Regions from separate parts of the Sphingobacterium kyonggiense genome, predicted to be linked through region 2. Evidence: riboswitches for the same ligand, from Rfam matches in the RefSeq annotation. Region 2 holds a riboswitch; each other region holds the start of a gene.
What was found. A riboswitch is a leader RNA that binds a small molecule or an ion and turns the genes downstream of it on or off. The one in region 2 is predicted to bind S-adenosylmethionine.
Positions count from the first base shown of each region.

Region 1: another riboswitch for S-adenosylmethionine. It lies ahead of metE (5-methyltetrahydropteroyltriglutamate--homocysteine S-methyltransferase); the one in region 2 lies ahead of ABD676_RS06825 (O-acetylhomoserine aminocarboxypropyltransferase/cysteine synthase family protein).
Region 3: another riboswitch for S-adenosylmethionine. It lies ahead of ABD676_RS09010 (5-oxoprolinase); the one in region 2 lies ahead of ABD676_RS06825 (O-acetylhomoserine aminocarboxypropyltransferase/cysteine synthase family protein).

Region 1 covers NZ_BAAAZI010000004.1:331,891-336,251, forward strand. The annotation lists gene ABD676_RS02555 (TonB-dependent receptor domain-containing protein) at 1-1,666, shown strand, start outside; SAM riboswitch class I at 1,840-1,939, shown strand; gene metE (5-methyltetrahydropteroyltriglutamate--homocysteine S-methyltransferase) at 2,012-4,321, shown strand.
Region 2 covers NZ_BAAAZI010000006.1:443,612-447,972, reverse strand. The annotation lists gene ligA (NAD-dependent DNA ligase LigA) at 1-351, shown strand, start outside; gene dapA (4-hydroxy-tetrahydrodipicolinate synthase) at 378-1,256, shown strand; gene ABD676_RS06830 (hypothetical protein) at 1,421-1,852, shown strand; SAM riboswitch class I at 2,033-2,145, shown strand; gene ABD676_RS06825 (O-acetylhomoserine aminocarboxypropyltransferase/cysteine synthase family protein) at 2,402-3,709, shown strand; gene ABD676_RS06820 (homoserine O-acetyltransferase family protein) at 3,755-4,361, shown strand, end outside.
Region 3 covers NZ_BAAAZI010000007.1:28,507-32,867, forward strand. The annotation lists gene ABD676_RS09000 (DUF937 domain-containing protein) at 1-655, opposite strand, end outside; gene ABD676_RS09005 (DUF2891 domain-containing protein) at 722-1,822, shown strand; gene ABD676_RS09010 (5-oxoprolinase) at 1,932-2,192, opposite strand; SAM-I-IV-variant riboswitch at 2,254-2,348, opposite strand; gene ABD676_RS09015 (hypothetical protein) at 2,569-3,033, opposite strand; gene ABD676_RS09020 (hypothetical protein) at 3,142-3,822, opposite strand; gene ABD676_RS09025 (helix-turn-helix domain-containing protein) at 3,992-4,361, opposite strand, start outside.

The DNA.
Region 1 (4,361 bases), on a different contig from region 2:
TGAGTCCATCAATATCAGTAAGGGTATTGGTTCTGTAGCCAATGGATTTGAAAACATGGCTGGACAGATCAATGTGGAACTTAAAAAACCGCATAATACCGATAAGCTTTATTTTAATGCTTATGCCAATAACATGGGTCGTACAGATGTCAATTTAAACTTAGCTACACACATCAATGAAAAATGGTCTGTTGGTTTATTACTGCATGATAACTTCATGTATAATAAGAAAATGAACTTTAGTGACAATGGTTTCAGGGATATGCCTGTCGGCAACTTGTTCTCCGGAGTAAACAGATGGCATTATGAAAACGGAAAAGGCATTATAGCACAATTCGGTGTAAAATACCTAAATGATGACCGCGTAGGCGGACAGATTGATTTCAATGAGAAAACCGATAAATTCACGACAAATCACTACGGTCTAGGATTCAAAAATGAACGCATTGAAGGATTTGGTAAACTGGGTTATGTATTCCCAACCAATAAACACCGTAGTATTGGTTTACAATTATCAGCTAGTCGTTATAAGCAAGACAGTTATTTTGGATTAACTGGCTACGATAATGAGCAACAGTCTATGTATGCTAACCTTCTTTTCCAGGATATTTTTTCCAGTGTGGCCCATAAATACAAAGTTGGTGCTTCATTTCAATACGACAAATTCGATGAAGATTTAAGTCGTGTTAACAGCAGCAACAATTTTGCTTATCAATTTGGACGTAAAGAGTCTGTCGCTGGTGCGTTCTTAGAATATACGTACAGCCCGACTGAAAAGTTTGATGCTGTTCTAGGAATTCGTCAGGACTATAACAATCTATATGGTTGGTTTACTACCCCTCGTGCGGTATTACGTTACGAACCTATCTTAGGTACGACCTTCCGTATCAGCTCAGGACGTGGACAACGTACAGCGAATATCTTTGCTGAGAACCTAGGTATTTTTGCTTCCAGTCGCGAGATCCGCAACTTAGATCAATTAGCTAATGGATCCAATGCTTATGGTTTAAAACCAGAAGTTTCTTGGAACACTGGACTAATGTTTGATCAAAGCTTCCAATTATTTGGTCGTGAATCAGGTATTGCCATTGAATTATTCCACAATACTTTCCAAAATCAGGTAGTAGTGGATTTCGAAAATCCTGATCAAGTTGCATTCTATAACTTGGATGGAAAATCTTATTCCAACAGTTTACAAGCTGATTTCCGTTTTATGCCTGCAAATCACTTTGAGGTTCGCATGGCTTATCGTATGTTGGATGTACAGACTGACTATGAATCCGGCAAATTACAAAAACCACTTACGGCAAAACACCGTGGATTCTTAAACTTAGCCTATAACCTTCATTCAGGATGGAGTTTTGATTATACGCTAAACATGGTTGGCAAGAAGCGTTTGCCAAATACCAGTACAAATCCAGCGCCTTACCAATTGGCAAATCAATCCGATGCCTATGTGACTATGAATGCACAGGTTAGTCGTACATTCGGTAAGAACAAAAACTTTGACATCTATATCGGTGGAGAAAACTTAACAAATTTTTACCAGAAGGACCCAATCTTGGCTTACGATGATCCATTTGGTTCTAACTTCGATACGAATATGCTTTGGGGTCCAATCGCAGGACGTATGTTTTATACCGGTATCCGTTACCATATAAAATAATTCCATAGCTAATCAGAAACCATTACCCTCAGCTTATTTATATGAGCTGAGGGTAATTTTTTTGAGGATGAGGGTATACAGTTCACTTAAAAGCTCCTTGAATAAGAATGTGTAGCAACCCAATAAAAAAATATTTTCTTGCTATTATAAAATCTAATACATAACTTAGCCACCGCTTATAGAGAAAGGCAGAGGGACTAGACCCAATGAAGCCTTAGCAACCTGTCACTTGACAAGGTGCTACATTCTACCCCCGAAAGGGAAAGATAAGCTGGCCATACTAGCCCTTAGTAGCCTTCTCTTAGCAAACAACTTTAGTGAAAAATTAATTAAGTAGAATACTTTATGTTATTAACGAACAATTTAGGTTACCCACGTGTGGGCGCATTCCGCGAATTGAAGAAAGCTAACGAAGCTTACTGGGCGAAAAAGATCAGCGCGGAAGAATTATTGCAAGCAGGACTGAAAATCCGTGAAGGCAACTGGAAGACTCAAAAGGACGCAGGAATTGACCTGATCCCTTCTAACGACTTCTCCTTTTATGATCAAGTCTTAGACCTTTCTCTTACTGTAGGTGCTATCCCAGCACGTTACAACTCTTTGTTAAACAAAATCGACCGTCAGTATAACCTAGATTTATACTTTGCTATGGCGCGTGGTTTCCAAGAAGGAGGAGTAGATGTAACGGCGATGGAGATGACCAAATGGTTCGACACCAACTACCACTATATCGTTCCTGAATTCGTGAAAGATCAGTCTTTCAAATTGACTTCAGAGAAATTCCTTAGCGAATACAATGAAGCTAAACAACAAGGAATTGAAACAAAACCGGTAATCTTAGGTCCTATTTCTTACTTATTATTAGGTAAAGAAAAAGAATTTGGCTTTAACCGTATCGACTTAATCGATAAATTACTTCCGGTTTACGAAGAAATCTTAGCAAAATTGGCTGATGCTGGCGCGCAATATGTTCAGATCGATGAGCCATTCTTAGCTTTAGATATCGATGATGCAACCCGTGCGCTTTATGGTAAAGTTTTTGAAAAACTTGCTGCAGCAGCTAAAGGCATCAAATTAATCGTTGCTACTTACTTCGAGGCATTACGCGATAATGAGGATACGGCATTAGCACTTCCAGTACACGCGCTTCACCTAGACCTTGTTCGTGGTGAAAACCAACTCGACTCTATATTAGCTAAAGTACCTGCAAACCTAACCCTTTCTTTAGGTGTGGTTGAAGGCCGTAACATTTGGAAAAATGACTACGAGAAATCTTTAGAAAAAATCAAACAAGCTGTAGATAAATTAGGAAAAGACCGCGTATGGGTTGCTCCTTCTTCTTCTTTACTTCATGTTCCTTTTGATTTAGACAATGAACAAAACGAAGAATCTCTTCCTGCGGAAGTGAAAAACTGGTTAGCATTTGCTAAACAAAAATTAGCTGAAGTAAAAGACTTAGCTGTATTAGCTGAAGGTGATGTAGATGCAGATACGCAAAAACGTTTTGAAGCAAATAAAGCTGCAAACGAAAGCCGTCGTACTTCTCCATTAATCCACAGACCAGAAGTTAAAACTCGTGTTAGCAATATCACTGATGATGATGCTACTCGTACTTCTAAATTCAATGACCGTAAAGTTGCGCAACAAGCGAAGTTCAACCTTCCAGCATTCGCAACAACTACAATCGGTTCATTCCCACAAACAAAAGACGTTCGTAAATGGAGAGCAGACTTGAAAAAAGGATCTATCTCTCAAGAGCAATACGATAAAGAAATCGCTGAAGAAACAGAAAGAACTATCCGTCTACAAGAGCAATTGGATATCGATGTATTAGTACATGGTGAATTCGAGCGTAATGACATGGTGGAGTATTTCGGAGAGCAATTAGCGGGATATGCATTCACTCAAAACGGATGGGTACAATCGTACGGTTCTCGTTGTGTGAAACCTCCAATTATTTATGGTGATGTATTCCGTCCAGAAGACATGACTGTTCGTTGGTCTGCATATGCACAATCATTAACTAACCGCCCTGTAAAAGGTATGTTAACTGGTCCAGTAACGATCTTACAATGGTCTTTCGTACGTAACGACCAACCTCGTTCTACCACGACTTACCAAATTGCATTGGCTATCTTAGACGAAGTTCAAGCTTTAGAAAAAGCTGGTATCAAAATCATCCAAATTGATGAGCCTGCTATCCGTGAAGGTCTTCCTCTACGTAAAGCTGATCAACAAGATTACTTGGATTGGGCAGTACGTGCTTTCCGTGTTTCTTCTTCAAATGTTGATGATGATACACAGATCCACACACACATGTGTTACTCGGAATTCAACGATATCATTGAAGACATCGCAGCAATGGATGCAGACGTAATTACTATTGAGACTTCACGTTCTCAAATGGAATTATTAGACGCTTTCGCTGACTTTAAATATCCTAATGATATTGGTCCTGGTGTTTATGACATCCACTCGCCACGTGTACCTAGTACTGATGAAATGGTGAACTTATTGCGCAAAGCGAAAGCAGTAGTTCCTTCTGAGCAACTATGGGTTAACCCTGATTGTGGTTTGAAAACTCGTGCTTGGCCAGAAACTAAAGCTGCTTTAGAATCAATGGTAGAAGCTGCCAAAATTCTTAGAGCAGAGTAATCGCAAAAGAAATAGTGATATAAAATATAATTTGTTGCCA
Region 2 (4,361 bases):
ATCGCTGAAAGTATACATGAATATTTAAATCTTCCTGAACATTGGGAGGAAATTGAAAAGCTTAAATCGGCAGGTTTACAGTTTGAAATTGAAGAAAAAGAAGTTGTTTTAGCGGGTACCGGATTAGCAGGCAAGACCTTCTTGATATCTGGGGTATTTGCAGATTATTCGCGTGAGGAGTTAACAGCATTGATAGAATCTCACGGAGGAAAAATGTTGAGTGGAATATCCGCGAAACTAAATTACCTGGTTGCAGGTGATAAGATGGGACCATCTAAACTCGCGAAGGCAGAGAAATTACAAGTACCAATAATTTCGGAATCCGAATTATTGGCGATGATTAACAAATAGAAAATAGCATACAAAAATATATAATGATGAATGAGCTTCAAGGAGCAGGTGTAGCTTTAGTTACGCCATTTAATGCAGATGGTACTGTAGATTACGGAACCTTAGGGCGCTTAATCGACTTTCAGATCGAGAGCGGAATGGATTATTTAGTATCTCTAGGAACAACCGGAGAGACTGCAACCCTGAGTCAAGCTGAGCGAAAGCAGGTTTGGGCATTTACTTCGAAGCATGTTAATAAACGTATCCCATTAGTTGCTGGTATCGGTGGCAACCATACGCAAGAAATCGTAGAGCAGATCAAAAACTTTGACGTTTTGGATTATGTTGCGATCTTGTCGGTTTCTCCATATTACAACAAACCGACACAAGAAGGTATATACCAACACTATAAAGCAATTGCAGAGGCATCGCCCTTACCAATCATATTATACAATGTTCCTGGTAGAACAGGGAGCAACATGAGCCCTGCAACAACTATCCGCTTAGCAAAGGACTTTAAAAACATTGTTGCGACAAAAGAGGCTTCTGGTTCTTTTGCGCAGTTCAGTGAAATCCTACGTGATAAACCAAAAGATTTTCTTTTGATTTCAGGAGATGACCCCATCACCTTGCCAATGATGGCCATGGGTGCTGCAGGGATAATTTCTGTTTTAGGAAATGCCTATCCGAAGAAAGTTTCTGCCCTAGCCCATCTTTGCCGTGAAGGAAATTTTGATGAAGCAAGAAAAATACATTTGGAGACTTTAAAAATAATTGATCTTTGTTTTGTTGAAGGAAACCCAGCAGGCGTAAAATACATCTTAGAAAAGAAAGGCTACGGAACGGATCAAGTTCGATTACCTTTAGTGCCTGTGTCGGAAAAGACCAAACAAGCCATCGAAGATGAAATGAGCATTCTTGCTTAATATATAAGAGGCCCCTATACTGGGGCCTTTTCTTTTTCTATAAATTCACACATTCGTCTACATGAATATCTACAATTCAAAAAATTATACGCTTTATAGTTAGATAATGTAATGGAGTTCTTATTTTTAGGTATTCTTTTTGCAAACGAAATCAAAAAAACACTATGGAAAAGTCAAACCAACTGCCTGAGAAAGGACCTTCAAAAATCAAGAAATTCTTTAGCTGGTTAATTCTAATTGTTCTAATCGTACTTGCAGGGGCATTCTATTGGAAGTATTATTTTGTTTTTGGAGATGGTGTAAAAACCGGGGAGTTGAATTTTGCGGTAAAGAAAGGGAATTTGTTTAAAACCTACGAGGGAAAGTTGATACAAACGGGATTGCGTACGCAGAGTGCCAGTACTGGATTATCGAACAATGAATTTGAATTCTCCATTGAGTCAGATTCCATCTATCAAATCCTAACACGTAACAGTGGTAAAATTTTCGATTTGCATTACAAAGAATATAAGGGTGTTATCCCTTGGCGTGGAAATTCAAGATATATCGTTGATCAAATAGTCGAAATGCGCGAGCCTACGCGTTCGGGTTTTTAGAACTCAAAAGACAAATAACTACTTATAAAAGAGCTTTTTATCGACATCTTTTCAAACAAGAATCGATAGAGAGCTCTTCTTTTTTTGAAAAAAAGATTGCAAATATTGATTGTGGACATTATATTTGCGGCGTACTTCAATCGTAGTACACTAATCAACACCTTCCAAATGAATGGTCTTGATTTATAAAGAAGTGGCGAGAGACTGGCTCTATGACCCACTGGCAACCTTCAAGAAAATTGAAAAGGTGCCAATTCCTGTCCGAAGCAATAATGCTTAGGAGCATATAAATGAAATAGACTATGACAATTACAATTTCAAGATCTAATTTATTGTGTGCTGTCGCAAAGCCGACGGTAAGAAACACAAATTCCCTTATTTGCTTAGCAGTCTGTCAAGCGCGAATGCGTTAGTCGTCCTCATGTATCAGACCTTCCCTAAACATAGGCCTGGGAAAACAGTATACATCAGCAATCAAGACGACCTCCCTCAAAGACAGAAAAGGCTAGCAAAACAATTCATTTTATCACATTAAAAATTACACATATCATGTCAGAAAATAAAAACCTAAAATTCGAAACACTACAAGTTCATGCTGGACAAGAAGTAGACCCTACTACTGGTTCAAGAGCATTACCATTATATCAGACTACTTCTTATGTTTTCGACAATGCGGAACATGGTGCCAACCTTTTTGCCTTAAAGCAATTTGGAAACATCTATACACGTATCATGAACCCGACAACAGATGCATTTGAAAAACGCATTGCAGCTCTAGAAGGTGGTGTTGCAGCATTGGCGGTATCTTCAGGTCAAGCAGCTCAATTCATTGCATTGACAAACATTTTGGAATCTGGAGAGAACTTTGTGGCTGGATCTAATCTTTATGGTGGTACCTATAATCAATTCAAGGTTTCTTTCAAGCGATTGGGTATTGAAGCTCGTTTCGCAGAAGATTCTGATGCCGATAAAATTGAAGCATTAATCGACGATAAAACCAAAGCAATCTATGTTGAAACTATTGGTAACCCAAGTTATAACATTCCTGATTTTGAAAAGATTGCTGCAGTTGCCAAAAAACATGATCTTCCATTGATCGTTGACAATACATTTGGTGCAGGCGGTTACTTATTCAAACCTTTAGAGCACGGAGCGAACATCGTGGTTGAATCTGCTACTAAATGGATCGGTGGTCATGGAACAAGCATTGGTGGAGTAATCGTTGATGGTGGAAATTACAACTGGGGCAATGGTAAGTTCAAGCAATTCTCAGAGCCTTCTGAGGGTTATCATGGACTAGTATTCTCGGATGTATTTGGTGAGAATGGTCCTTTTGGAAATATACAATTTATTATTCGTGCTCGTGTAGAAGGCTTACGTGACTTTGGTCCTGCCATTTCACCATTCAATTCATGGTTATTGGTTCAAGGTTTAGAAACTCTGTCCCTACGCGTTCAACGTCATGTGGATAATGCTTTAGAAATAGCTCAATGGTTAGATGCTCATCCGCAAGTGGAAAAAGTAAGCTATCCAGGATTGAAAAATCACCCATACCACCAGAATGCACAGAAATACCTGAAAAACGGTTATGGTGCAGTATTATCATTCACCGTGAAAGGTGGCGTGGAAAAAGCAAATGAGTTCATTGATTCTTTAGAATTGATCAGCCATTTAGCCAATGTTGGTGATGCAAAGACATTAATTATTCACCCAGCAGCTACGACGCATCAACAATTAAGTGATGCGGATCAAAAGAAAGCAGGAGTTTACCCAGGTCAGTTGCGTTTGTCTGTAGGTATTGAACATATCGATGATATTAAAGCTGATTTGGAACAAGCATTTGAAAAGATTAAATAGGGTTTTCCCTATTTGATCTTTTTAGGTCAGCATAATATAGAACGGATGAGTTTACAAGTTTATGAATATGGTCAGGAATTCCCATTGGAGAGTGGGAAGAAATTACCAAGTCTGCAGATTGCTTACCATAGTTATGGTCGCTTGAATGAAGACAAATCGAATGTCATTTGGGTATGTCATGCCCTAACTGCCAATTCGGATGTTTTCGATTGGTGGCCAGGTCTATTTGGTGAGGATGAATTCTTTAATGATAAAGATTATTTCATTGTATGCGCCAATGTATTGGGTTCACATTACGGAACAACAAATCCATTAACAACGAATCCAGAAACAGGTGAACCTTATTATTTAGATTTTCCGCAAGTAACCATTCGCGATATGGTTCAAGCGCATCAGTTATTAGCAAATCATTTAGGTATTCAAGAAATCAATACGCTTATCGGTGGATCGTTAGGTGGTCAACAGGTTTTAGAATGGGCAGCTTCAAAATTGATTAAAATCAACAACCTCATAGCCATCGGCACGAATGCCTTCTTTTCCCCATGGGGAATAGCCTTTAATGAAAGCCAACGTTTGGCATTGGCAGCAGATCCTACCTTCTTTGAGCGGAAGTTAGATGCTGGTCAAAATGGTTTGAAGGCTGCACGTAGCA
Region 3 (4,361 bases), on a different contig from region 2:
AGCTATCCAAAATACTTCCTTTAGCCTTGCTGTCATTTTTTTGATTAAAGAATTCCCCAACCAAGTCACCTAAACCACCTGAAACATTGGGTTGGGAAGACTGGGCATTTGAAGAACCGCCTCCTAAAACCGAACCAATAAGGTCACCAATACCACCAGAACCACCAGACTGCGATGCTCCACCTCCTAAAATACTTCCTATTAAATCACCTATACCACCGGAACCACCTTGCTCATCTTGACCTTGTTTTTTCTTCCCTAAATAGCCCATTACCAATGGTGCTAATAAGGCTAAAATACCAGCAATCTTACCCATGCTGATACCCGATTTTTCAGAAAGTGATTGTTTTACATTCTCTGTGTTTTTACCGAAGATGTGGTTTACGATTTTGTCCTCATCTTCTGTAGGACCATTAGAAAAAAGACTTCCCAAATTATCGAAAATGCTACCATTATGCTTGCTAGCCAAGGCCTGTTGAATACCATTAGCTTGCTCTGGGCTCTTTTGCGCATTGTAATTTAATGCAGACATCATCAAAGGAATTGCGGCAGAAACAACCCACTGCGTTTGATTTTTGTCTAGTCCAAGTTTTTCAGAAATCCCTTCTGTTGCTTGGGAGCCTATGCTGCCTGAAATTAGATCTGTAAAATTCATGTTTTGGTTTATTTTAATTATTAAATATTAAATTTACGAATCAAATATAGAGCCAAATACATTATTATGAAGAATATAGCCCTTAGCCTATTTTCATGTTGTACACTTTTGTTGACAGCATGTAATAGTACAGATAAAAATACAGCGCCAAAGCCAATAGAAGAAATCAAATTAACAGCCGATATTGCCAAATCTATATTCGCCCTTCCAACCCATTGTTTAGAGGTTGAATACCCGAATAAACTGGGACAAGTATTAGGCTCCGATGCCGATTTAAAATCACCAAAAACCTTACGACCTGTATTTTACGGATGCTTTGATTGGCACTCCTCCGTTCATGGCTATTGGTCCATCATCAAATTGATGAAACAATTCCCAGAACTGGATACGGATGGTAAAATCCGTGCTCTTTTGAACCAACATATCACTTCAGAAAACGTTGAAATTGAAAAAGCTTTTTTTGAGGATCCCAATAATTTGAGTTTCGAAAGAACCTATGGTTGGGCTTGGTTATTTAAATTGCAGGAGGAGTTACACACTTGGGAGGATGCTGATGCTAAACGTTGGGAATCGGCTTTAAAACCATTAGTGGATCTATTGGTAAAAAGATACCAAGAATACCTGCCTAAACTCGTCTACCCTATTCGCGCAGGGCAACATGATAACTCTGCCTTTGGATTATCACTTTCTTTGGATTATGCTAAAACAATGAAAGATCAAGCATTCATCAAAAGCATAGAGGATAATTCTAAAAGGTTATTTGCAAAGGATAACCTATGCAACTTAGCCTATGAACCTTCAGGCTATGACTTCCTATCACCATGTTTAGAAGAGGCCTTTCTAATGAGTAAAGTGTTGGAACCAGGACGCTATGATGCTTGGTTGAAAGCATTTTTACCGAGTCTTTATGAGTCTGGATTTCATTTGGAACCAGCAATCGTTAAAGACCGTACCGATGGCAAATTGGTACATCTGGATGGATTAAACTACAGTCGTGCAGCTTGTTTATTTGGAATTGCAAAAGCCGTTCCTTCCTTAAATCATTTAAAAGATTTGGCGAATGAACATCTAGCATTTTCTATCAATAATATTAGTTCCCAAGATGATTACATGGGCACCCATTGGTTAGGAACTTTTGCCTTATATGCATTATCCGAAAAACCTTAAATACTCCATATTATTATTAATTGGAAAAAACTCATTAAAGTTTTTCAAAGACGGTATTCCTAAAAATAGCGGCAGTTAGAGTTTATCTTCCTGCCGCAGATAGAACATTTTAATCCAACGGTACAAGTTTATTTGCTTCGAGGCGAACAGCAATACGTTGAATCTGAGTAAAACCATCTAGGCTATGAATAATAGCCGAGAGATCAATGCCTCGATTGGAGAGAGTCGATAACAAGGCATTCCGGAAAGCAGTCTTACTACTGCCCCAGTTGGAACGCACAAGCTCATTGTTTAAAATGACCAATTCTTGCGTAGAATAATGATGAAATTGCTCTACTAAATGTTGTTGAAAATCTTTTGTGTGTGACATACAATTCTTGTTTATTTCATTAAACCATCATTGCATCCAGAAAAGAAGGGTGTTGTTCCTATTATATTCGTTTATTTTGGCAGGAAACCCGTATTAATTTACCACCGCGGTGCCGACACTCGGTTGGTATTGCTTGCGCAATTCTGAATACTCTACAAACTTAGTAGATTATTTTTGAATTGACAATAGAAAAACAATCTTTTTTTGATTTATACTTGAAATGGGGACATTAAAAGTAGATTTTATAAAGTAAAATGGTTTACCAACATGCAGTTATTATACCTAAAAATCAAGCAATTAAACCTAGCTTCTACTGTGTATCTGTTAAAAAAAATGATTACAGAACTTAAAAAAATAAAACAATAGAAATTGCTATTTACCAAAACTCGGCAATGGGTAATTTATAAAATGTAGTATCTTTTGTTGATTGCCAAGGCGCCAAACCAAAAGACCAAGTCTTTTCTTTTTTATCTAACATTCGCGCAAAAGATTGATCACCCCAGCTATATTCCACTTTATAGGTTTGACCCGTATCATGAAGCTCCCCGAACATCCTGGGAGTTGAGGTACCTGAAACGCCATTGGTATACATAATCACCTTATCAAACTGCAGACTCGTACCTTCCGGTATTTTCTTAATCAGTTTAACTTCTGGATTTTGCAATTTTATTCGATCATGATACCACTGAAACGAAGGATTTAGGCTATCTAGAAGAACCACGGGATATTTAGAATCTACTGGTTCCTTCTCTTGAAAAAGCCATACTGTTCTTTGAAGATTTAATTTATCCCCTACATAGGCAGCAAAGGGTTGCATCTCACTGATATTCCGCGTTTTCATTTTAATTGTGCTATACAGTAAGAATCCAAAAAGCAGCAAACTAACTGTTATCACCAAGATCAAGATTCGAATAGCTTTCTTTCTTTTTTGCGCCATTAGTTAAGTCAGTTATTTTTTCTCTGTGAAATACATTTCCGTTAATTTGTCAGAAGATATCAAATTTAATTGAAATGATTCTTGGGAAGTAATATTGGCATCTATGGTTTGTTCTTCATAATCCGTAGAATTCAATTCCTGACTTGGTTTATGATGAGTGCTCATGTTTTTATTCATTGCGACTTTTAGTTGCCCTTGGTTATTTTCAATCACCTTAAACCAACCAAAACCTACTTTGGAGGCAACTCGCTCACCGGGTTTCATCGTTTCAAATCTTCCGAAGTACATATCTCCTGCCTTTGGTGTTTCTTGAATTGGAGTCACCTGATCGGCATAAGAGGGTTTTGGACGTAAGGAATCATACGTTAAATAGGCGAAGAAACCGATAAAAAAGAGCGTCATGATATAACCGACAATGGTCAGTTTAAATCGATAGGGAGCTGCAGGAACTTCATGCTCCTTTTGTTTGACCAAGGCATGCATTTCTCCTGTCCATTTTCGCTTTGGGATGGTTTTATTGGTTGATAGATCCCAATATAAGGGAGCAGCGTTTTTATTATATATTCTGAAGAAGGCGGTCCAAGCATAGTTTCGGTAAAAGCCTAAAACCATATCAGCCTCAGTGTTTATTGGATTTTCCAATTGACCTACTGAAAATACCTTTTCCTCTATTCGTTTGGTGTAAAAAAACATAAGCAGTTTCGTTATATTTCAAATAAGTTGATGGCAAATAACAACCCTAATTATCGATAGGGACTTACCAATCATACTTATCAAAAATAGTGGCTGACATTGGCTCAACCTAATTTTTCCCTTGTCCTATTATATAAATTGAGCAACATGAAAAGGTTTATTACGACCCTTATCGCGTGTCTTCTTTAAGAAAATCCAAGAATTGAGAGGGCGTAACACCTGTACTTTTCTTAAAGGCCTTACTAAATATACTATGGGACGAAAAACCACTTACTTCCGCTAAATAGCTTATTTTATATTGTTCAAATTTAGGCTCATTCTTTATTTTCTCAATGATAAAACGAATGCGCAATCCGTTGATATAATCATTGAAATTCATTTCCTTATAGGTGTTTATGATTTTAGATAAGGTTATTGTGTTGGTACCCAAGTAACTTGCTAGGTAGGATAAACTCATTTTACTGTCGGTATACAAGTCGCTAGATTCAAACTCTTCCAATTTATCCAAAATCTTAACGGTCTTATCATCCGGTTGAGCA